DNA from 3 places in the Pseudoalteromonas sp. ABE4_541 genome. Region 1 is predicted to be linked to each of the others. Evidence: predicted binding sites of a transcription regulator. Region 1 holds the regulator's gene; each other region holds the start of a gene.
The links. Region 1 encodes sigma-54, which starts transcription at its own class of promoters, with help from an activator protein. Its sites were predicted from a motif close to GTTGGCACGNNNNTNGNNT; they were not measured.
Positions count from the first base shown of each region.

Region 2: a site for sigma-54 is predicted at 1,130-1,148, ahead of ACW689_RS19170 (PspA/IM30 family protein). Genes of this name have one in related genera too.
Region 3: a site for sigma-54 is predicted at 4,332-4,350, ahead of ACW689_RS01155 (flagellar hook-length control protein FliK). Genes of this name have one in related genera too.

Region 1 is NZ_JBSVEM010000015.1:25,105-33,232, reverse strand. Features, by position in the region: gene ACW689_RS14670 (ATP-binding cassette domain-containing protein) at 1-204, opposite strand, end outside; gene ACW689_RS14665 (calcium/sodium antiporter) at 386-1,342, shown strand; gene ACW689_RS14660 (KpsF/GutQ family sugar-phosphate isomerase) at 1,353-2,324, shown strand; gene lptC (LPS export ABC transporter periplasmic protein LptC) at 2,439-2,993, shown strand; gene lptA (lipopolysaccharide transport periplasmic protein LptA) at 2,983-3,510, shown strand; gene lptB (LPS export ABC transporter ATP-binding protein) at 3,513-4,238, shown strand; gene ACW689_RS14640 (RNA polymerase factor sigma-54) at 4,294-5,799, shown strand; gene hpf (ribosome hibernation promoting factor) at 5,827-6,114, shown strand; gene ptsN (PTS IIA-like nitrogen regulatory protein PtsN) at 6,117-6,569, shown strand; gene rapZ (RNase adapter RapZ) at 6,588-7,433, shown strand; gene ACW689_RS14620 (HPr family phosphocarrier protein) at 7,438-7,710, shown strand; gene mgtE (magnesium transporter) at 7,891-8,128, shown strand, end outside.
Region 2 is NZ_JBSVEM010000025.1:57,413-65,540, reverse strand. Features, by position in the region: gene dusA (tRNA dihydrouridine(20/20a) synthase DusA) at 1-968, shown strand, start outside; gene ACW689_RS19170 (PspA/IM30 family protein) at 1,188-1,865, shown strand; gene ACW689_RS19165 (PspC domain-containing protein) at 1,876-2,079, shown strand; gene ACW689_RS19160 (hypothetical protein) at 2,093-2,416, shown strand; gene ACW689_RS19155 (copper chaperone PCu(A)C) at 2,500-3,009, shown strand; gene ACW689_RS19150 (DUF2333 family protein) at 3,024-4,010, shown strand; gene ACW689_RS19145 (TIGR04219 family outer membrane beta-barrel protein) at 4,014-4,775, shown strand; gene ACW689_RS19140 (TIGR03899 family protein) at 4,829-5,710, opposite strand; gene ACW689_RS19135 (SRPBCC family protein) at 5,707-6,216, opposite strand; gene ACW689_RS19130 (bifunctional diguanylate cyclase/phosphodiesterase) at 6,424-8,128, shown strand, end outside.
Region 3 is NZ_JBSVEM010000001.1:234,466-242,593, forward strand. Features, by position in the region: gene fliF (flagellar basal-body MS-ring/collar protein FliF) at 1-606, shown strand, start outside; gene fliG (flagellar motor switch protein FliG) at 599-1,639, shown strand; gene fliH (flagellar assembly protein FliH) at 1,643-2,461, shown strand; gene fliI (flagellar protein export ATPase FliI) at 2,476-3,807, shown strand; gene fliJ (flagellar export protein FliJ) at 3,807-4,247, shown strand; gene ACW689_RS01155 (flagellar hook-length control protein FliK) at 4,407-6,368, shown strand; gene fliL (flagellar basal body-associated protein FliL) at 6,425-6,946, shown strand; gene fliM (flagellar motor switch protein FliM) at 6,955-8,046, shown strand; gene fliN (flagellar motor switch protein FliN) at 8,075-8,128, shown strand, end outside.

The sequences.
Region 1 (8,128 bases):
CTTCAATTGCCCACCAATCAAACGCAGCATGGTGGTTTTACCTATGCCACTTGGGCCCATAATGGCCGTGATTTTTCCCTTTGGAACGGAGAAACTCATGTTTTTATAGATGATCCGATCACCGCGTGAAAACGTCACATCCTTGATTTCTACAATTGCTTGCGACAAGTCGCTCTCCACATCTACTTTTTCTGATTTTGTCATAATACGATTTTTTGCCCTTTTAAGGAAAAAAGTTTTCGTAAAATTTTGTAATATAGCGTGACTGAGTAAATCCTGAATAACTTGTCACTTCCCCCCTAAAAGCCTTCAATTACTTATACTTTTGCAAGTGTATTTGATACTATTTGCGCCAACGTTAGTTAATCAATCGGCTTCTCTTTTTATGGTTTTATCTTTTGTCATTTTGATCCTTGGATTTGCAGCACTTGTTTGGAGCGCCGATCGTTTCGTATACGGAGCAGCAGCCTTAGCTAAAAACTTTGGCGTGCCAACCCTAATCGTCGGCTTAACAATCGTAGCAATGGGATCGTCAGCACCTGAGATGATGGTTGCTGGGCAGGCTGCGCTTGCTGACAAAACGGACACCGCTGTAGGGAATGCGATAGGATCTAATATCGCTAATATATTACTCGTTTTGGGCATAACAGCGCTACTGAGGCCTCTGTCAGTCAGTTCTGGTATCTTAAAAAGAGAAATGCCATTACTCATATTAGTGTCGCTGGCCGCTTGGTTTATTGTCAGTGATAACCACTTTAGCTTTTACGAAGGTATAGCACTGCTGATAGGCTTTATTGCTTTCCTTGTTGCACTGATAGTTATCACTAAAAAAGGCTATGGTGGGGATGACCCACTCGTTAGCGAAGCGTGCGACGAAGTACCGAATGATGTGCCAACCTCTACAGCACTGTTTTGGCTTATTGTTGGTATGGTGCTTTTGCCTTTAAGCTCAGGCTACTTAGTTGATGCAGCCGTTGATATTGCCAAGTATTTTGGTATGAGCGATTTGTTGATTGGTTTAACCATCATCGCGGTTGGAACCAGCTTGCCCGAGTTAGCCGCCTGTGTGGCGGGCGTGTTAAAAAAAGAAGACGATCTTGCACTAGGCAACATTATTGGCTCTAATATATTCAATATTCTCGCAGTGTTGTCTATCGCTGGCATTATCAATCCTGCAACTATCGACGCCAATATTGCCACAAGAGATATATATATAATGCTCACAGCGACATTAGCGCTAGTGCTAATGAGCTTAAGTTTGACGGGGACACGTCGTATTAATCGTTTTGAAGGGGCCTTGTTACTGGGCTGCTTTATTGGTTACATGTATTACATTATCTAGGATCTTAGCCATGCTATCTAAGCAGTTTAAAGATACAGCCACACGCGTTATTGATATAGAGCGTCAAGCGATCCAAGAAATTGGCCAATATATAGATCAACATTTTGCTGCCGCATGTCAGGCCATCTTTGATTGTGAAGGCAGAACCATAGTTATAGGTATGGGTAAATCGGGCCACATCGGCAATAAAATTGCAGCGACCTTTGCTAGCACCGGCACCCCAGCCTTTTTTGTTCACCCGGGTGAAGCAAGTCATGGCGACCTAGGTATGATCACCAAACAAGACGTTGTGCTGCTCATCTCAAACTCGGGTGAAACAAGCGAAGTACTCAATATCATTCCTGTCATCAAACGCATTGGTGCCAAAACCATTTCTATGACAGGAAACACTGAATCTTCGATGGCAAAATTATCTGATATTCATTTATGCATTGCCGTATCCCAAGAAGCATGTCCTCTTGGACTTGCTCCAACAGCCAGCACGACTGCAACACTGGTAATGGGCGACGCATTGGCCGTCGCGCTTTTAGAAGCCAGAGGGTTTACGGCAGATGACTTTGCCCTTTCTCATCCAGGTGGCTCATTAGGCAAACGTTTACTACTCACACTGGGTGATATCATGCACACAGATGAACAAGTCCCAAAAGTTTCCCATTTAAGTAGCATCAAGGACGCCCTATTTGAAATGTCTTCCAAGGGGCTTGGTATGACCACCATCATCAATGAACAAGGACAGCTACTCGGTATTTTTACCGATGGTGATTTACGCCGTATTATCGAACAACGCATCGATTTACATGCCACACTTATTCATAAAGCCATGACAGTTAACTGCACCACAGCAACAGAGCACATGTTAGCTGCAGAGGCACTTAATATTATGGAAACGAAACGAATTAATGGTTTGGTAGTCATAGATGATGAAAAGCGTCCCATTGGGGCCCTAAACACACAGGATTTGTTACGTGCAGGAGTGCTCTAGCATGATGTCACGCGTTATAAACACAGTGAAATCATTCATCAATAGTTCAGAACGCCACGACTATGGTGATAATATGTGCAGCATTTGGCAGCTTTTCATGTTGAGATATGTATTATGAGTAACACTCGGGTGCTCATATTCGCGATTTTTGTCATCGCAATGACATGGCTTTGGTATCCTTACTTGACGCAAAATGATAGCCAAGACAATAAGCAAAATGATGTTATCGCTAAGCCCGACTACATCGCAATGCAATTACAGCAAACATCATACAATGAAACAGGCGTCAAAAGTTACACGGTGACTGCAGACAAAATGGAATTGTATCAAGAGCTGGGCTTTAGTCATTTTACTAAACCCGTTTTTACGCTCTATAACGGCCCACAGAATTGGCTGATATCAGCAACGGAAGCAACGCTATACGAAAATAATACGCTTATGTTGGAAGGCAATGTTGAGGCAAAAAACCTAACGACAGGTGCAATGATTAACTTGATAAAAGCAGACAATATCCGTGTTGAAATAAAAGAACGTTTGATGCAATCGGAGCGACCCGTAGAGATCACAGGACCTAGCCTGAAAATTAACGGCAAAGGCCTTTACGCCGATTTAAACACAGATATTATCGAACTAATTAACCATACTCGAACTATTTATTATGACCAATAAACTCATGTATTCTCTCGCGGTGGTCAGCCTACTATTCGGCCAGCTCGCACTAGCTCAATCAACAAACCCTGTCAATGAGGTATCAATTAAAGCAGGCAAACAACAAGCTCAATTGAAAACCAATATTGGCATTTTCGAGCAAAATGTCGAGATCATTCACGGCAGTCGAAAAATCAATGCCGATAAGCTAGAAGTACATCGAAGAGAAGAGCTTGGTGACAATAAACAGTTACTGGTGGCAACGGGTTCTCCTGCTCGATTTTCGGAAAAACAGCCGGACGGAACAGAACTGACCGCAAGTGCGCAAGAAATTCGCTATGACGTAGCCAACCGCACTTTAGTGATCAAAGGAGATGCCAAAATCAACCAAGCTGGTCAAATTATTCGCGCACAGTCAATAACATATGATATGGAAAAACAGCTGATCAGTGCAGAACGTGGTGAGCAAGACAACGCGCGAGTCCACACGATTTTGGTTCCAGAAAAAGCCCCAAAGCAAACAGGCAAAGGTAATTAAGCATGAGCGTGTTAACAGCAACTGCTTTAGCAAAAAGCTATAAAGGGCGACAGGTCGTTAAAAATGTAAGCCTAAGTGTTGAAGCTGGTAGCATTGTTGGGCTGCTCGGTCCAAATGGTGCAGGAAAAACAACGAGCTTTTATATGATCGTTGGATTAGTACCCAGCGATCATGGCTCTGTATGCATCAATGACCACGACATCACCTTACTGCCGATGCACAACCGTGCTCGACTTGGAATTGGCTATCTTCCTCAAGAGTCATCCATTTTTAGAAAGCTAACCGTTTATCAAAATCTCATGGCTATTTTAGAAACTCGTAACTCGCTTAATAAAGAAGCACGCGAGCAAATAGTGAACGAGTTGTTAGATGAGTTTAATATTCAACACATTAGAGATAGTTTAGGTATGGCTCTGTCTGGTGGTGAGCGTCGCAGAGTAGAAATTGCTCGCGCTTTAGCCGCAAATCCTAAATTTATCCTATTAGATGAGCCTTTTGCTGGTGTTGATCCAATTTCAGTGTTAGATATAAAGAAAATTATCGAACATTTAAAAAATCGTGGCATTGGTGTACTAATCACCGACCACAATGTTCGGGAAACCCTTGATGTATGTGAAAAAGCTTATATTGTATCACATGGTGAGCTTATCGCCTCGGGCACGCCAGAGCATGTTTTGGCGGATCAAACCGTGCGAGATGTCTACCTTGGTGAGCAATTCAGGCTATAGTTAAAACATTCTAGGTCACAATAATAATAGAGATTAGAAGGATTGTTAAAGGTACATGAGGCAATCGTTACAGCTGCGCATGGGGCAGCAACTTACCATGACACCACAACTACAGCAGGCAATACGTCTGTTGCAGTTAAGTACGCTAGATCTTCAGCAGGAAATCCAAGAAGCACTGGACAGTAATCCTCTTTTGGAAGTAGAAGAATCTGACGCGGATCTCGATACCTCGTTACAAGAAAAAAACGGTAAAGATAACAGCCAAGATGATGGGCATAACGATGGCCTAGACAGTGAGTCGGTAAGCGATTATGAAATGGACTCTGATGCGGCATTAAGTAAAGATACCGTTAGTGATGAATTGGCTATGGATGTCACTTGGGACGAATACATGAGTGCGGCACCAGCCGCTAGCAGTGGCCCAATGCCTGAAGATGAAACAATTTATCAAGGTGAAACCACCGAAACCTTGCATGAATACCTTATGTGGCAGTTAGAATTAACGCCATTTAGCCCTATTGACCATGGTATCGCAGTGGCTATCGTTGAGGCCATTGATGATAACGGGACATTAACCTTAAGCACCGAAGAAATACTCGACAGCATTAATGATGGTCATTCTGGTGAGCCCATAGAACTTGATGAAGTTGAAGCCGTACTTAAACGCATTCAATTATTTGACCCTGTCGGGATTGGTGCGCGCAACCTGCAAGAATGTTTGTGTATTCAGCTCAACCAATTTGACCAAAAGACAACTCCTTGGCTGAATGAAACAAAAATGATTCTAAACGAGCACATAGATTTGCTCGCTAGCCGTGATTATCGAACGTTGATGAAAAAAACAAAGCTTAAAGAAGCCGAGTTAAAAGAAGTCATGACACTCATTCACAGCTTAAACCCAAAACCAGCAGCCAGTATCATTCGAGAAGAGTCTGAGTACGTCATTCCTGACGTATCCGTGAAAAAAATGAAAGGTCGCTGGGTGGTGGAGCTCAACCCAGAATGCATGCCAAAAATTCGCGTTAATGACCACTATGCCTCCATGTCTCGCTCTGTAAAATCAAGCTCAGATAGTCAGTTTATCCGCTCGCATTTACAAGAAGCTAAATGGTTTATTAAAAGCTTAGAGAGCAGAAATGAAACTTTAATGAAAGTTACCAATTGCATTGTGCAACAACAACAGGCATTCTTTGAGCATGGCCCTGAAGCAATGCGACCTATGGTGTTAAACGATGTTGCAGAGATGGTCGAAATGCACGAATCAACTATCTCTCGCGTAACAACACAAAAATACATGCACACACCTAGGGGCATTTTTGAGCTGAAGTATTTCTTCTCTAGCCATGTAAGTACCGAAAACGGAGGTGAGTGCTCATCAACAGCGATTCGAGCGCTTATCAAAAAGTTAATAGCTGCTGAAAATACAGCCAAGCCGCTGAGCGATAGCAAAATAGCAGACATATTAGCAGAGCAAGGAATTAAGGTGGCCCGACGCACCATAGCAAAATATCGGGAGTCGTTAGCCATTCCACCGTCTAACCAGCGTAAAAGCTTGATTTAGACGTATTACTAAAGAAGGAAAATGCTTATGCAACTAAATTTAACTGGTCGTCATGTAGAAATCACTGATTCATTAAGAGACTATGTCAACAACAAGTTTGCGAAGCTAGAAAGGCATTTTGATCACATCAATAATGTACATGTGATCTTAGATGTTGAAAAGCTGGTCCAAAAGGCCGAAGCCACCTTGCACGTAAATGGTGGAGAATTATTTGCTTCAACAGAACATCAGGATATGTACGCGGCGATCGACGGGCTTATTGATAAGCTAGATCGTCAAGTGATCAAACACAAAGAGAAGCTTACTCGACACTAATCATGAAACTAAGCTCGATTATAAACAAGGACTGCAGTAAAGCTGCGGTCCTTTTTAATAGCAAAAAACGTGTACTTGAATATATCAGTGAACTGGCGCATGAGCAGTTGCCTCAACTAAATCAGCACGATATTTTGAACGCATTAATGACCAGAGAAAAGTTGGGCAGTACAGGGATCGGCAAAGGGATCGCAATCCCTCATGGCAGAATGGCAGGTATTGAACAAGTAACAGCAATGCTGTTAGTCAACCAGCAAGGTATTCCATTCGATGCGATTGATAATAGGCCCGTAGATATTTTTCTCGCGCTCATTGTGCCTGAAGGCGATAACCAACAACATCTTAAAACGTTGGCTGAAATTGCAGACAAGCTCAACGATAAAGAGTTTTGTAAACAGCTAAGGAACGCTAGCAATGATGATGAACTTTATGAGATTATTGCTTCAGCACACTAGGTAACTAAGAGAAGCATTATGGAATTAATCATTGTCAGTGGCCGCTCTGGTTCAGGAAAATCAGTGGCGCTACGTGTACTTGAAGATCTAGGCTATTATTGCGTCGATAATATCCCCGTTAACTTACTACCTTCATTAGTTAGAAGCGTATCTGACAACTTCGATAAAATTGCGGTTAGTATAGACGTGCGCAACCTTCCAAAAGAGCAGCAAGATTTCAACGATATTCTAGAGTATCTACCGGGCTTTGCTAATCCGATGTTGTTCTACCTAGACAGTGATGATAACACCTTGATCAAGCGATTTTCTGAGACTCGTCGCTTACATCCGCTGTCGATGAACGATTTGCCATTAGATTTAGCCATTCGTGAAGAAAAACAGCTACTAGATGTGCTCACTTCACGTGCCGATGTACTTATCGATACAACTGACCTCAGTGTTCACCAATTAGCGGAAACCATTAGAGAACGTATTCTAGGTAAAAAAGACAAACAGCTCATCGTTACCTTTCAGTCTTTTGGATTCAAACACGGCATTCCAAAGGAAGCGGATTATGTATTTGATGCACGCTTTTTACCCAACCCTCACTGGGAGCCTGAGCTAAAACCACTAACTGGCCTTGATCAACCCGTCAAAGATTACTTAGCAAGCCATAGCATAGTGCAAAAGTTTACTTGGCAAATTCAAACCTTTGTGCAAACTTGGTTACCACATTTAGAGCGTAATAATCGCAGCTATCTCACCATTGCAATTGGTTGTACCGGTGGACAACATCGCTCCGTTTATTTAGCACAAACAATTGGTGAGAGCTTTGCGCGCACCCACCCGAATATTAAGATCCGCCATAGAGAACAAGACAAGTAGAATTATGCGTTGCCAAGACACCTTTTTAATTCAGAATAAATGCGGTTTACACGCACGTGCAGCTTCGGTACTTGCACAACTTGCCGACAAGTTTGATGCGCAAATCACCCTATATCAAGATGATAAATCAGCGGATGGAAACAGCGTACTCGCATTGTTACTACTTGAAAGTAGCCAAGGAAAGGAAATTAAAGTCGTGTGCGATGGCCCTGATGCACAAGGTGCACTCGCTGCGATTGGCGATTTAATTGCGCAAAAGTTTCATGAGCAAGAATAAGTTAGCGATTCGATAACAAATATAAATTCCCTCCCAGATACTTGGTAAGGCATTTAAATTTACGTTAAACTCTTATGCAAGATGTCGTGCCTAACTTTCCCGTTCAAATCATAGCTGTTTCTTCAGCTTCTTCTTAATTAGGCATTTTTATAATTAGAACATACAAAAAATAGGAAGCCTATGCCTGAAGCCCTTGAACAAGACTACACACTACAACAACTGCAACAGGTCACGCAGGCGCTAAATAGTGGGCAATTTGTTCAAGTCAGGCGTATTTTAGCCGAAACAGCCCCGTGTGATACAGCACTACTGCTTGAGTCATCCCCTCATAAAGTTCGTCGTCAACTTTGGCAGCTCGTTGATCCTGATATTCAAGGTGATGTTCTAGAAGAACTATCTGAAGATGTGCGTTTAAGCA
Region 2 (8,128 bases), on a different contig from region 1:
ATACATATTTCAGACGCTTTTCCGTGGCACCGATGCTAGATTGGACGGATAAACACTGTCGTACCTTTCATCGTAAGCTTTCCAAACATGCGGTTCTGTATACTGAAATGATCACCACAGGGGCTATTTTGTTTGGCAAAGGTGACTATCTGAGTTTTGGTGATCATGAAATGCCCGTTGCTTTGCAGCTTGGAGGCTCCGATCCAACCGCCTTAGCTGAATGTGCTAAACGCGCGGCTGAACATGGATATAGCGAGATCAATCTTAATGTTGGTTGTCCATCAGACCGGGTTCAAAATGGCCGTTTTGGAGCATGTTTAATGGCTGAGCCACAGCTGGTAGCTGATTGTATCGCTGCGATGAAAGCGCAAGTGGACATTCCCGTTACAGTCAAAACACGTATTGGCATTGATGAGCAAGATTCATACGAATTTTTAACAGCGCTGATTGAGGCATCTGCGCAAATAGGTTGTGATGATTTTATTATTCATGCACGTAAAGCGTGGTTGCAAGGCTTAAGCCCGAAAGAAAACAGAGAAATCCCACCGCTTGATTACCCGCGAGTTTATCAACTTAAGAAAGATTACCCTAGTTTACACATCAGCATTAACGGCGGTGTAAAAACGATGGAAGATAGTTTGCACCACTTGCAGCATGTTGATGGTGTTATGGTGGGGCGTGAAGCGTACAGCAACCCATTTATGCTCTCTCAAGTGGATGAACTAATTTATGGGGATGCAGCATTCACTCAAACTCGTCATCAAGTAGTGCGTAGCATGTATGACTATTTTGAGGCGCAAATGTCCGCAGGGGCAAATTTTTGGCATATTGCTCGTCATATGTTGGGGATTTTCCAAGGGCAGCCTGGCGCTCGAGGATTTAGACGTCACCTATCTGAAAACGGTCATAAAAAAGAGGCCGATCTTAAAGTGATGGAAAAAGCGTTGAGCTTTGTACCTGAAGAATAATATTCCCAGTTAGATATATTAAAAAGGCCGCATTTAATGCGGCTTTTTTGTTGGTCAGAAGTGCGAATTTTTAGCGTTATTAGCTAAGTGTTCACTGTGATTAATTCGTGTTGTATTTGCTAAATATTCCTTAATCTTATGTTTAACATGGCTTTTTTAATTTTGGCATAAAGGTTGGATTATCAGGTTAACTAAACGCCAAATGCAAAGGAGCACAACATGGCTTTAATGAATCGAATTGAAGACTTAATTAAATCAGAAGTAAATGCATTTTTAGAAAAAGCAGAGGATCCCCAAAAGCTTGCCTCACAACTATTAGTTGAACTTAATGAGGCTCTGAGTGAATGTCGCAGCACAGCCGCGGTGATCATTTGTGAGCAAAAAGCATTGGAACGTCGTCAGCAGAGTGATGCTAAAAGCATTGAAGCATGGCAACAAAAGGCTGAACATGCTTTGGTAAAAAAACGTGAAGATCTTGCTAAAGCCGCTCTAATTGAAAAGCAAAAGCTTGTAGAGGCGCAAGAATTATTGACGGCGCAAAGTGAAGAGTTACAAAGAACGTTAACAAAGCTTAAAGATGATGCGGATAAGCTAGCGAATAAAATAGCAACACTGAAAAGTAAGCAACAACAATTTGAGCGAGCACAGCGAAGTGCATGTTCTAGACTTAAAGTCAGAACGACAATGTCCAGTGATGAAGTAACTAATGTGCTGCAGCGTTTCGAGCAACTAGAAAGCAAAGTGGAGCGAATCGAAGCACAGGTGGAAAGCTATGAGTTCGGTCAGAGCAATACAGAGCAACAATTTGCGCAATTTGAGCGGGGTGAAAAAATAGACGCTGAACTGGCGCAACTTAAACAAAAAATGCAAGGTCAAAGTAACTCGGTGAGTGCTTAAGGAGTTTATCATGAGCTGCTATCGCGATAGAAAAACCTGTTTTAAAGATATGAGAAACAAAAAAATTGCCGGAGTGTGTGCTGGCCTGGCTGAGCGTTTCAACATGCCAATTTGGCTCACACGACTATTAACTGTGTTGTTGTTCCTAAAATTCCCTATGTTTACTTTACTTGCATACGGTGTTGGTTACGCAGTTTTACCGAGTAAAGTTTAATAAGGAGCACACCATGAAAACCGTATTTTTAGTCTTGATAGCGTTAATGGTTTGCTCAGCATTGTCATGGCTAAACTCACCTCTCATGTGGTTAAGCGTTCCAGAGTTTATCCTAGACTTAAGTTGGGTAGGTATGGAATTGTTCACAGTATTGATTGGTATCATCGCATTTGTTGCTGTGGTTGCGTTGTTAGGGATGGGCTTGATTGGTGTGTTTTTAGTGGTGCTCATTGGGCTAGTATTGGCGCTGCTGTTTAATTCAATTTTGATAGCATTTCCGTTGTTATTGTTAGTGGCTGTTGGTTGGTTAGTTGTTGAACCTGAGTCATCGCATTAACTGAAAGTAATGGGATTGATAACGCGGAACTGCCTAAATCATGATATGATTTAGGCAGTTATTGCTATTCTCAAGGAAAGTATATGTTCATTAAACATTTGGTTATTGGTGTTTGTTCCGTCATTTCTTTAGCTGCGATGCCAGTACTTTCTCATTCCACATCTCATGGGGCTGAACAATCGGTGCTTCTGGTTGAACATGCGCGTATTAGAGAGTTTTTGCCAGCAGCATTATCGACAGCGGCTTATTTTGAGTTGATAAACCATTCGAGTGAGCAAAAGCAGCTTATCAAGGCAACAATTTCAGGGCTTGGGCGTGTTGAAATTCATGAACATGTACATAGGAATGGCATGATGCGAATGCAGCAAGTAGCAGCTGTTGAAGTCGGGCCGCATAAGCAACTTGTATTCAAACCTGGAGGTTACCACCTTATGGCATTTGAGCCGAGCGAACCGCTCAAAAAAGGGCAAGAGCGAGTACTCACTTTGTATTTTGCAGATAAAGAGGTATTGCAAGTACCAATTAAGGTCGTGTCATTACAAGATAAAATGGAAAAGAAACATCACCAACATTCACAACATAGTCACCATTAAGGGTAGGAACATTTATGCAGCAACATTTTGGAAAAATTTTTGGCGCGATAGGTTCTTTGCTGTTGATAGGTTATTTGCTTGCAGTATATTGGAGTATTGAACCTGAGCAGTTTAACGTTGTGGAGCAAGCCAAGCAGCAAGCGCAAAGCAGTAATGAAAAGCTAGTAACTGGATATGTGACCACCAATACACTCATACATGTAAGTGAAACACTGCTCAATAAACCTGGTGGCTATTTGTCTAACGATGTTTTACCGCCGAGTGTGATGATGGATAACATGCCTGCGTGGGAATATGGGGCACTTGAAATGGTCAGAGATCTTGCTTTATCAATGCGCAAAGATTTTAGCCGTTCGCAGTCTCAGTCAACAGAACATACATCTTTAAAAAAAGCGCAACCACAATTTAATATTAGTTCGACAGCATGGGCATGGCCAAGTGCTGAAGGTGAATATCAAACGGGTATTGAGCACTTAAAAACATACCGCTCGTTAATTGCCAGTCCGGCGGAACGAGACAGTCAGTTTTATGCTCGCGCGGATAACTTGCGAGGCTGGCTAAAAGAAGCTGAAAAGCGTCTTGGTAGCTTGAGTCAGCGCTTAAGTGCAAGTGTTGGGCAGGATAGGGTGAATACAGATCTTGCTGGAGATAGCGCCGCTAACCAAGCAACTTATGCACCTAGTCACAGCGAGGTAAAAACCTCTTGGTGGAAAATAGATGATGTGTTTTATGAATCTAGAGGTGCTAGTTGGGCGTTATTGCATTTCTTAAAAGCGGTCGAATATGACTTTGCTGATGTATTAGCGAAAAAGAATGCGACTGTTAGTTTGCAACAGATAATTCGAGAGTTGGAAGCAACGCAGGAAACTGTATGGAGCCCAATGATTTTAAATGGTAGTGGGTTTGGCTTGGTTGCCAATCATTCGTTGGTAATGGCAAACTATATTTCAAGAGCTAATGCCGCTCTTATTGAACTCAGTGAACTTTTAGCGCAAGGATAAAAAATGAAAAAGTATTGTATTGCAGCCGCGTTGTCTATGGCTTGTTTAGCACCTGCTGCTCACGCAGATACGTTGCTCGGGTTATATTTGGGAGCAGAAGGGTGGCAGGCTGATAACTCTGGTAGCTTCGCCGAAAAAGGTAATTCGGAGTCTTTTAATTTTAAAGATGAAACATTCTCTAGTTACTACGCCGCGCTAGAGCATCCGGTGCCTTTCATTCCAAATATTAAGTTACGTTATACTGAACTTGAGTTAGATGGTTCAACAACGCTATCAGAAACGTTTGAATTTGATGGTAAAAACTTCACGGTTGGTACTGCTGCTAACACCCTAACTGACTTAAACCACATTGATTATACCTTGTACTATGAGTTGTTTGATAATGACTTGGTGTCTTTTGACTTTGGTCTTAATCTTAAACAATTTGATGGCTCTATTAAATTGACGGGTACGGTTGATGGTACGGCAACTACCGAAGTTAAAGACTTCTCTGGGCTGGTCCCCCTAGGTTACTTGCGTGCTCAGTTTGGTTTGCCGATGACCGGTTTTAGTGTTTTTGCTGAAGGTAGCATGCTTGCGGTTGATGATAGTAAAATTCAAGATTACCAAGTGGGCGTGGCGTGGGAAGTATTGGGTAATTTAGCAATGGACCTATCGTTAAAAGCCGGTTATCGCTCAATGGTGATTGAGCTTGATGATATTGACGATATCACAACGGATATTGATGTTTCGGGTCCGTTTGCTGGAATCGAGATCCATTTCTAATTAAGACATCGATTGCGTGTTTCCAAAAAGCGGCCAAGCGCCGCTTTTTTACTTTATGTTCCCCACTGGCACTCAAACTCAGCTTCTAGAGCTTGCTCCAGCGCCTGTTTATATTTCTTGTTGATGGGGGAGCTGACCAATTTTTTTAGCTCATCACCTGTTTGTGTGAGTTTGTAATAACTGAGCACTAGCTCATTACTTTTAGGAGTCAGTGTGAGCTTTTTGTTTTGATAAGTAAGCTGTAGAGTTTGTCCTTGTTTTAAGCTTGCTGATTCAATTTCTTTTCTATAAATCAGGTTAATATCCATTAATGTCAGTATATTTGGAAAGCTAAGCCCTGCAGCGCCTAAATTGATGGACTCTTTATTACCTTTTCTCAGCAAATCAAAAAACGATGGCTTTTTATAATATCCGAGTAAAATTAAATAGCTGTCTTCTTTTTCAAGATAACCACAAAGCGCAGCACAGCGCTGCAGTGCTGAAGCTTCGCGTTGGGTCATTTGCTTGAGTGTTTGCAAACTTTTAATGGAGAAGGTACCAGGAGCTACGGTTTCACCCACGAGTATTTTTGCCCAAAGTTTTTGCATATTTTGGTTAGCAATGTCTTCGGCTAAGTCGATAAAATGCTCTAACCAGTCGGGGTCGGGGCGACCTTGGCTTGTTACATCAGGGCAGGCACTTAATGCTAGTGCTGTAATTTGCTCAATGTTCTGTTGGCGTTGTATTTTACTAAGTTGTGCGCGTTTTAGTGCTCTTTTTAAAATACTATCTTCGCTTCTTACACTATAGCTAATTGGCATTGTTCCTTGTGCTCCATAGCTTTCATCGGAGCCAGATCGAGACCCAAAATCTCGTCTTTTAACCATTGTAAAGCCGAGCTTTTCTTCAATTAGCGAGGCTAAGCTCGCTTTAGCTTGCGCATTTTTTACAGTCATATTTGTGCTCGTATTTTTAGCTCAGTACTTAGGTTATTGAGCGCAGAGATCAACATTTGAGTTAAGTAGTGCTGCGCATAAAGCGCGGCAAAGCCGCCAAACAAGCTCGAGTGGATCACACCGGAGAGCTGCCAACTCACCGTAGTTTGATTATTATCATGGCTAATGCGTAGCACTCCAGTCGCACTATGCTCATTATTAATCAGTACAGAAAATTGAGATGTCTGTAATGTTTGGCTAATGATGGTTAATTCGATATTACCTAGTTGATGGTTCAGCTTGGCATGTGCACCGGGTTGATTACTTGGGATGGAGATATGAATACTCTGCATACCGCTGATGTGTTGCCATGCCATTAACTCAGACCAATATTGCAGGTCATTGAGTTGCTCAAATTGCTTAGGCGTAGTGTCGTGATAAATTGCACTTTGGCTGGTTTGAAATTGATGGGGCAGCAACAACCCTGCCAATACGAGTAGCAAGAAGACAAAAAATATGACTCTCATTAAGTTGATGAAAATTCTGATATCGAACTCCAAACCTGATCAGTAACATCTGGCACGCAAGTGTTTGAACATCGTCTATAATATTTCTAGCGTGTTAGCAAAAATTTATACATAGTAGTAAAAATGTACCACAATTCGTATTATGGTAAACGGCTAAGTAAATACAAATTTGATACTTCGAGCAAGTAGTGAGTTGAAGGATAACTGATGGCATCTGAGCAAGATGATTTTTTATTTTTAGATCATGATGATGATACGCAAGAGCCTGAAATTAAAAGCACCTTTTGGGATGTGCTGGTTGTTGATGATGATCCTGAAATTCATTCCGTCACAACGCTTGCTTTATCGGGCGTTGAATTTTGGGGACGTTCTCTACGTTTTCACCATGCCTATTCCGGTGCAGAAGCCATTGATAAGTTGATCCATACACCAGAGATATGTGTCATGTTGCTGGATGTTGTTATGGAGAGCGATGATGCTGGGCTGATTGTCGCTAGACGCGTTCGTGATGAATTGGATAATCAAAATGTACGTATTATTTTACGCACAGGCCAGCCGGGTCATGCACCTGAAGAGCAAGTAATCCGAGATTACGATATCAATGATTATAAAATGAAGACGGAGTTGACGCGTAGCAAGTTAGTCACGTCCATGATGACTGCGGTGCGCTCCTATCGTCAAATCTGTGAACTGGAAGCACAAAGCACGGCTCTCACTTCTATTTTAGACGCAAGCAAAGGTATCTTGGGGCACAATGATATTCGCTCGTTTAGTCTAGCGGTTGTATCACAGTTAGCCACAATCCTTGGTAACGAGCCCAATGGTATTGTCAGTGGCCAGCAAGGTCAGGATAAGCGAATTATGGTGCTGGGTGGCACTACCCATTTCCAAGAGTTTTTTGGAGAAGGGTTAGAGCAGCTAGATAATGGCCGTGTCATTATGCAAGTGCAAAATTGTTTTAATAGTGGTGAGCATCAGCGAACTGAGCATGATATTACAGTGCTTTTGCAAGGAAAAAACCGCAGTGCAGCAATTTACATTGAGTTAGATATTCAGCCGACAGAATCGCAACTGCAGTTTATGGAGATTTTTTTAGCGAACGTCAGTATCGGTTTAGACAATATCAAATTGTTCAATGAATTGAGAGATGTTGCCTATAAAGACTCACTAACCAAGTTACCCAATCGAGCAAGTTTTGTTGAACAACTCGCTCGTTACTATAAGAAAGAGCAAACAGATGAGTTGTTGTTTATTCTTGTTGATATAGCCCAATTTTCAGATATTAACAATGGGTTAGGGCAAGAGGTCGGTAATCAATTATTGTTGGCAGTGATGCATCGCTTGCAGCAAGAGTTTACACAAACAGAGCTATTGGCGCGTATTGGTGCGGATGTGTTTGGGTTGATACTACCAAAAGCAAGCTTCGATGAACGTATGTTTGTCGATAGCTTATTAATCCCCTATCAGGTTAATGAGCATGTGTTGTCTGTCCATTTTAGAATTGGTGTGTGCGAACAATCAGATTTTGCGTGTAATGGCCTAGATACATTAAAGCTTGCTTATATTGCGCTTAACCAAGCAAAACAGGCAAACCGAGTGCTGGGGTGGTATACCTCTGATCTGGAAGAGAAGATGGCCTGGAAGTTGGGGTTGATACGGCAGTTAAGGCAAGATTTTGAACACCGCAAGCTGGAGGTTTGGTATCAGCCTCAACTTTGCTTACAAACTCTCAAAATCATTGGTTGTGAAGCGCTACTACGATGGCCTTCAGGTAATGGACGATACATTTCGCCGGCAATATTTGTGCCTCTAGCTGAAAATGCCGGGCTCATTGTGGATATTGGTCAATGGGTATTGGAACAAGCTTGTGAACAGCAAAAACTTTTGGCTGAGTATGGCTGGGAAATGAGTA
Region 3 (8,128 bases), on a different contig from region 1:
ATTAGTCATAAGCGCCAGCAAACGGGTGTCATTCGTCGTATCAGCGTATCGGTTGCAGTAGATTATCTACCTAAGCCTGATGCCGAGGGCAATATGACCTTGACGCCACGCAGCCAAGAAGAGCTTGCCAATATTCGTCGTTTGTTACAAGGTGGTGTTGGCTTTGATATGCAGCGTGGTGATGCACTTGAAGTGGTTACTGTACCATTTGTGAGAGAAGATTTAGGCGAAGCAGCAGAAGTGCCACTTTGGGAGCAAGAGTGGTTCATGAAAATAACCCGCTTAGCGCTTGGTGCTCTTGTTATTATCGTACTTATCTTAGCGGTAGTTAGACCAATGCTGAAACGTTTAATCTACCCTGATGATACGTTAGAAGAGTTTGATGAAGACTCACTGACTTCAGGAGTGGACTTGGGAGATAGCACATTAGATATGTTAAATCATGAGTTTGATTCGGCATCCGTTGGCTTCTCGTCTGATGGTACATTACAATTGCCTGATTTACATGGTGACGAAGACCTGCTCAAAGCGGTACGAGCTCTGGTTGCAAACGAACCTGAATTATCCTCTCAAGTAGTGAAAGCGTGGTTAACTGAAGATGACTGATGAAGAACAAAAGCAATTACCAGCTGCTTATGATGTAAACAAGCTGGATGGCGTCGACAAAGCCGCCATCCTGCTTCTAAGCCTCTCGGAAGAAGATGCTGCGCAAATATTAAAACATTTAGAGCCTAAACAAGTTCAGCGTGTGGGCATGGCAATGGCTGCACTCGATGACTTATCTCAGGCAAAAATTAGTGCGGTACATAACCTGTTTATTGAGCAAATTCAAAGCTTCAGTACGATTGGCTTCCAATCTGAAGATTTCATTAAGAAAGCGCTGACAGCTGCATTGGGTGAAGACAAAGCTGCCAGCCTGATTGATCAAATTGTAATGGGATCAGGTGCTAAAGGTTTGGATTCACTCAAGTGGATGGATTCCAAGCAGGTAGCGAACATTATTCGTAATGAGCACCCGCAGATCCAAACCATTGTATTGTCTTACCTTGAGCCTGAGCAATCAGCGGAAATATTATCTCAGTTCCCAGAAAAGGTGAGACTGGATTTGACCATGCGTATTGCAAACTTAGAAGAAGTACAACCAGCGGCACTTCAAGAATTGAACGAGATCATGGAGAAACAATTTGCTGGTCAAGCGGGGGCACAGGCAGCGAAAATGGGTGGCTTGAAAGCAGCAGCCGATATCATGAACTACCTTGATACTAATATCGAAGGTCAGTTAATGGATTCAATTCGTGAACATGACGAAGAAATGTCGCAACAAATTCAAGATCTCATGTTTGTATTTGAAAACTTACTCGATGTCGATGATAGAGGTATTCAGGCTATCTTGCGCGAAGTGCAGCAAGATGTATTGATGAAAGCTATCAAGGGTACCGATGATGCACTGAAAGAGAAGATCATGAGCAACATGTCGAAACGTGCTGCTGATATGTTGGCTGACGATTTAGAAGCTATGCCGCCGGTGCGGATCAGTGAAGTTGAAGCGGCTCAAAAAGAAATCCTATCTACAGCACGTCGTTTAGCCGATTCAGGTGAGGTTATGCTAGGTGGTGGTGGTGGTGAGGAGTTCTTGTAATCTATGAGCGACACGAAATTTTATAAAGGTCGTCCAGTAGAAAGTGAAGCACTGGACGAACTGTTAAAAAACTGGCCTATCCCTGATGTTGCTGAAGATCCTCGAAAGTTTTCTGGTCGTTCTACTGCATTTGGTAAACCACTTGCTGAGGTCTATCAAAAACCAGAGCGTAAAAAGCAGGAGCCAGAGGTTGAAGAGCCTGAATTCCCCACATTGACGCTAGAAGAGTTAGAGCAAATTCGTCAAGATGCTTATGATGAAGGCATCAAGCAAGGGCATGAACAAGGTTATATTGATGGATTTGATAAGGGTATGACCGAAGGCAAAGAAGCAGGGTATAAAGAAGGGGTAGAAATTGGTAAGCAACAAGGGCATGACGAAGCTAAACCACTGATTGAAGAAAAGTTACAAACTTTGACGCTTATCATAAATGAATTGCACGAGCCATTACGCTTGGTTGACGAACACTGTGAAAAACAGCTTGTGGAGCTTGCCAATTTATTGGCACAAGCGGTGATTTTTAAAGAAATAGAGCAAAGCCCAGATGTTGTGTTACTGGCCTTAAAAAAAGCGATGGATGCTTTGCCTATCGCTGATCAGGCCGTCAAAATTCATCTTCATCCAGAAGACTTAGAATTGGTCAAGGCCGCGTATGGCGAGGAGCAACTCGCACAGCAGCATTGGCACCTGTTGCCCGAACCAACGCAAGAGCGCGGTGGAGTAGAGGTCAAAACGTCACAATCCTCTATTGATATGACACTAAAAACCAGAATGAAAGAAATCTTGGACGACTTTTTGCATAACAGTGGTATAGAGTCGTAACATTTGGTTGCACAATGAGTGTAGAAAGCCCATTAGCCGAGCGTATATCCACATATAAAAAACATATTTCCCCTTATGCCGTGCCAGTTGCGGGTAGCTTAACTCGTGTAGTCGGGTTGACCTTGGAAGCTAAAGGGCTAAGTGCGCCTGTGGGAAGTCAATGTAAAATTGAAACTATTAGGGGTCTAGTTGATGCGGAAGTCGTTGGCTTTAATGACGACACGCTGTATTTAATGCCTAATGACCATATTTCAGGTGTTTTACCTGGAGCACGCGTTATTCCACAATTAAAAGAAACAGGGTTACCTGTTGGTATGAGTTTACTTGGACGCGTCGTTGATGGTTTAGGCCGACCTCTTGATGGACTCGGTCCTATCAATGCAGAACATACACTTAAATTTGCCCAATCGAGTATTAATCCACTTGCCCGAAGACCAATCAGCCAACCTATGGACGTTGGCGTGCGCGCAATTAACTCTATTATCACGGTTGGACAAGGCCAACGTATGGGCTTGTTTGCAGGCAGTGGTGTAGGTAAGTCAGTGTTGCTTGGCATGATGACGCGAGGCAGTGAAGCAGATGTGATAGTCGTTGGACTAGTTGGTGAACGTGGTCGAGAAGTTAAAGAGTTCATTGATGAGATCTTAGGCGCTGAGGGACGTAAACGATCTGTGGTTGTAGCCGCACCTGCGGATGCATCACCGCTAATGCGTCTCAAAGGGTGTGAAAGTGCCGTGACGATTGCTGAGTATTTTCGTGATCAAGGGCTGAACGTTTTGCTATTACTCGACTCCGTCACTCGCTATGCGATGGCACAGCGTGAAATTGCGCTCGCCGTTGGTGAACCGCCAGCAACAAAAGGCTATCCACCATCGGTATTTGCTAAATTACCTGCGCTTGTTGAGCGTGCGGGTAATGGCGGAGAGGGGCAAGGTTCAATCACGGCATTTTTCACCGTGTTGAGTGAAGGGGATGATATGCAGGACCCAATAGCAGACTCTGCTCGAGCCATTCTTGATGGTCACATTGTGCTTTCTCGCGAGCTTGCCGATAGTGGTCACTATCCAGCTATTGATATCGAAAAATCGATCAGTCGTGTGATGCCTCAGGTGGTATCAGACAGTCATATGCAACAGGCGCGCGTGCTCAAGCAAGTTTATTCTATGTATCAACAGAATAAAGACATGATCACATTAGGGGCTTACCAAAAGGGCAGTGACCCCATGCTAGATCAGGCCATCAATATGATGCCGACTGTGAACGCATTCTTACAGCAAGGTATGAAAGAGGTGCTTAATTATGATCAGTGCTTACAAGAACTTGCTCAATTATTAGGACAAGAATAATGGCCGCCAATAAGCTTGATTTACTTTATAACTTAGAATCGGAAAAGGAAGAGTCCCTGCGCGTGCATTACATGCAAGCGCAACATAACTTAAATGAGAACCAACAAAAGCTCTCTGGGCTAAATAACTTCCGTCTTGAGTATTCTCAACAATTACACCTTAAAGCTCAGCAAGGTTTGTCAACAGGTGGCTTTTTACAATATCAAGCATTCATTAAGAAAATTGAAGATGCGATTTTGCAACAGGCCACAACCGTCAATACGGCGAAGCAAGTGGTAGAGCAACGTAAGAAGCTATGGCTAGCCCAGCAGGTTAAAGCTAAAGCAATTGCCAAGCTGATAGAGAAGAAAGAGCTAGAACATCAAAAACGCTTAGACAAAGCAGAGCAAAAGATGTTAGACGAGTTTGCGACTAATCAATTTATGAGAAGAAGAGCATAACATACCAATTTATTTAGAGTAATGAATTGCTTTCCTAGAGCCATTCACTCGATAGTTAAACACACAGTAATATCTTAACTATAAATTGGTCTGAATTTTGCTTTTATCACGTCAGTGAAGTTTTTGCGGCTGTTAATTGCCGCTTCGGCAGGTACCCATATGCTAAATTTAGTTCTGAATAATACGCCAAAGGTAAATAATGAATCTTCGGCAATAGAGCAGACTGCATCGTCAAACGACAGCACCGAGCAAAAAAGCTTTTTAGAGGCTTTTAGAGCACTCAATGATGCAAGTGAGCAGCAAACTACCCGAGATACTGAGGCGCTAGATACAGATCAAATGATGGTAGATAACTCTGATGAGGCACTTACTGGCGAATTCACACATGCAGAGTCTGCAAAAAAGTCTGATGATGATATTGGCGAAGAGCGACAAAATCAGCAAAGTGAAGCAGATGATACATCAGGGTCAGATCTACTTGCCCAGATAAATGCTGCTAACTTGCAGAAAACAGATGTTGTAAGACATCAGTCTAGTAGTGATGAGACAGACGAGCAGCAAGCTAGCGGTGATGAAAAACACGGCTTTAAGTTTTTGTACGATAAACTGAATGACGAGATAGTAGTCAAAAATCACCCCAAAGATCGCGTTGATATTCCCAAAGTACCTGAAAGCGTAAGTGTACAAGCGGGTGAAGAGCTAACTGAAGATGTTCTTAAAGCTGAGCAGAGTATAGCTACGCAAGGGAAAGCTGAGCAAATCATAGACGGCGGTGAGACGGCTAATAAGAATGGCAAAAAAGATGGCCAAATAAACGACTCTGCTAAGCAGTTGAATGGCGAGATTGCAGTAAAGCAAGTTGTCAGTGAAGAAGAGCAAGCAAAACTTAAAACAAGTGTTGAAAATGAACCTAAAGCTTTACAGGGTAAAGTCAGTGCTGATTTGAGTATCTCTGACCAACAAACAACAAGAAATGATAGCGTATTAACAGCAGCGCAAAATAAAACTCAGCCAGATAAGACATCACAACAATCTGATATTGCAAAACAAGTACACGATATTCTAAACAAAGCTCAAAGCGAAGTGACTGCTAGCATCACAAGTCAAGAAATTTCAGAGATAGAGGCAAAGTTGAGTCATACACTCAATAAGCAACTTGAATCTATGAGCCCCAGTGAGCGTAAAGTGTTGCAACAGGGGCTACAGCAGCTTTCCGACAGTGGCAAATCAAATCCGCTTGTTGAACGAGCATTGTCACAACTAGCGATACTTGATGAGCAAGATGCTGTACAAAGTAAATCACTCAATACCCCTTTAGCTACGAATGTGTTGGGTACAACCGATAAAGCAGCAAGTTATAACAGTACTAAGGTTGATAAAGAAAGTATTAAAAGTGAGATGAAAATCGCGGCTACAGGTACGCAGCAAGAGGTTATGAATAAGCAAGTCATGATTGAGAACAAAAAAGAGTTCAATAGTCTGCTGAACTCAATCGCTCAAGCCATGCCAACCCCCCAAGCAGAGCAACTTTTTAGAGTGATTGCATCGCCAACGCAGACCGCTTCTCAGTCGATTGATAATGTAGATTTGGCTAAATACGTTGAGCAAATCGAAGTGGCGCAACACCACAATCAGCAAACTCAGCATTCTAACGGTACAACGCAAAAAATAAGTGTTGATTCTCAGCTTATGCAGGCAATCAATATTACGCGTAATGATGCAGCTAAAGTACTTCAAGAAAAAGTATCAATGATGCTGAACCTCAATAACCAAGAGGCCGAAATCCGCCTTGATCCAAGAGAGTTAGGCAGTATGCAGATCCGTATTAGAACGGATGCAGAGCAAGCTCAGGTTAATTTCGTTGTTCAAAATCAACAAGCTAAAGATCTACTAGAAGAGTCTATGCCTAAGTTACGAGAGATGTTGGCAGAGCAGGGAATTGAGCTTGGTGAAAGTAATATTCAGCACGGTGATGAAGGTGGCAGTGAAACTTCTGACAATAACAGAAGTGGTTCATTTGCCAATACTGACACAACAAACGAAGCAAGCGATGAAGAAATTGCACAAAGTGGAGCTCGGCCTAATATAAACGATGGTTCTTCAATAGATTATTACGCCTAACTACTGCTATTATATAGAAATAGACCCTTAAGCTGAGTGCTTGACTAAGGATTAACATGGCAGAAGAAACTGACTTAGAAATAGTAGAAACCGGCGGAAAGAAAAAAATAATTATTATTGCGGGTGCTGCAGTGCTTGTTTTGGTAGTAGTCGCTGTATTTTTTTTAATGTCATCTGAGGATGCGCCTGTAGAAACACTAGCAGAAGAAACAACTGCAGCGGAAGTTGTTGCAACCACATCCGCTTCGGCTAAGACTGGAAGTGCATTATATGTTGCCATGCCGAGACCATTTGTTTTTAACGTACCTGGTGCAAGCAGAGATAGAATTGTACAAATTAAGGTGCAATTGCTCGTACGTGGCGATGTTAATGAAGAAATTGCAAAGAAGCATATACCACTCATTGAAGGTACTTTGCTTAGTGTATTTTCAACAACAACTGCGGATGAACTGACGACGAGTGCAGGTAAAGAAACGCTTCGTTTGGCTGCAGTCGATAAAGTGCAAGAAGCAATGGAAAGTGTGGAAGGAAGTAAAGTCATTGAACGAGTTTTATTCACCGGCTTTGTAATGCAGTGAGGTCTTAAGTGAGTGATTTATTATCTCAAGACGAAATTGATGCGCTATTACATGGTGTTGATGACGTTGAAGAGGAAGAAATAAACGACGGCGATGACGGGGAATCCTCCGCGTTACAATATGACTTCTCATCACAAGATCGTATTGTTCGTGGTCGTATGCCTACGCTCGAGATTGTTAACGAGCGTTTTGCTCGACACATGCGCATCAGCCTTTTTAATATGATGCGTCGTACCGCAGAAGTATCCATCAACGGTGTGCAAATGCTCAAATTTGGTGAGTATATTCATACACTGTTTGTACCTACCAGCTTGAATATGGTGCGTTTTAGGCCGCTAAAAGGAACGGGGCTTATTACCATGGAAGCCCGGTTAGTGTTTATTTTAGTCGATAACTTCTTTGGTGGTGATGGTCGTTACCACGCCAAAATTGAAGGTCGAGAATTTACGCCAACCGAACGACGTATCGTGCAAATGCTGCTTAAAATAATCTTTGAAGATTACAAAGAAGCTTGGGCGCCCGTAATGGATGTGTCGTTTGAATATCTAGATTCGGAAGTAAACCCCGCGATGGCGAACATCGTGAGCCCCACTGAAGTGGTTGTCATCAGTTCATTTCATATCGAGTTAGATGGAGGCGGCGGTGACTTCCATATCTCTTTGCCTTATTCCATGCTCGAGCCTATTCGTGAACTGCTTGACGCTGGTGTTCAATCAGATACTGAAGATACAGATTTACGTTGGAGTAAGGCACTGCGTGATGAAATTATGGATGTGGAGGTTGAGCTTTCAACACAACTGCTTGAGATAGATTTAACACTGCAACAGGTGATGGAATTAAAAGCGGGAGATGTTATTCCTGTAGAGATGCCGGAACATATTACGGTATTTGTTGAAGAGCTGCCTACCTTTAGGGCGAAGATGGGCCGCTCTAGAGATAATGTTGCACTACAAATTAGCGAAAAAATTAAACGTCCAGAGTCTGTTAAGTCTGAGCTGCATGTATTTACCAAAGGAGGTAAAAAGCTGGACTCAGATGCTGAACTGGCTGAATTAGAAGAAGATTTACATCTTTCTGAAGGCGTAGATTTAGACTGGTAAAGATTGATTATATTAAGGTTTTGATAGTATGAGTGATGATCAAGATACAATGGACGAATGGGCAGCAGCTTTGGCTGAGGCT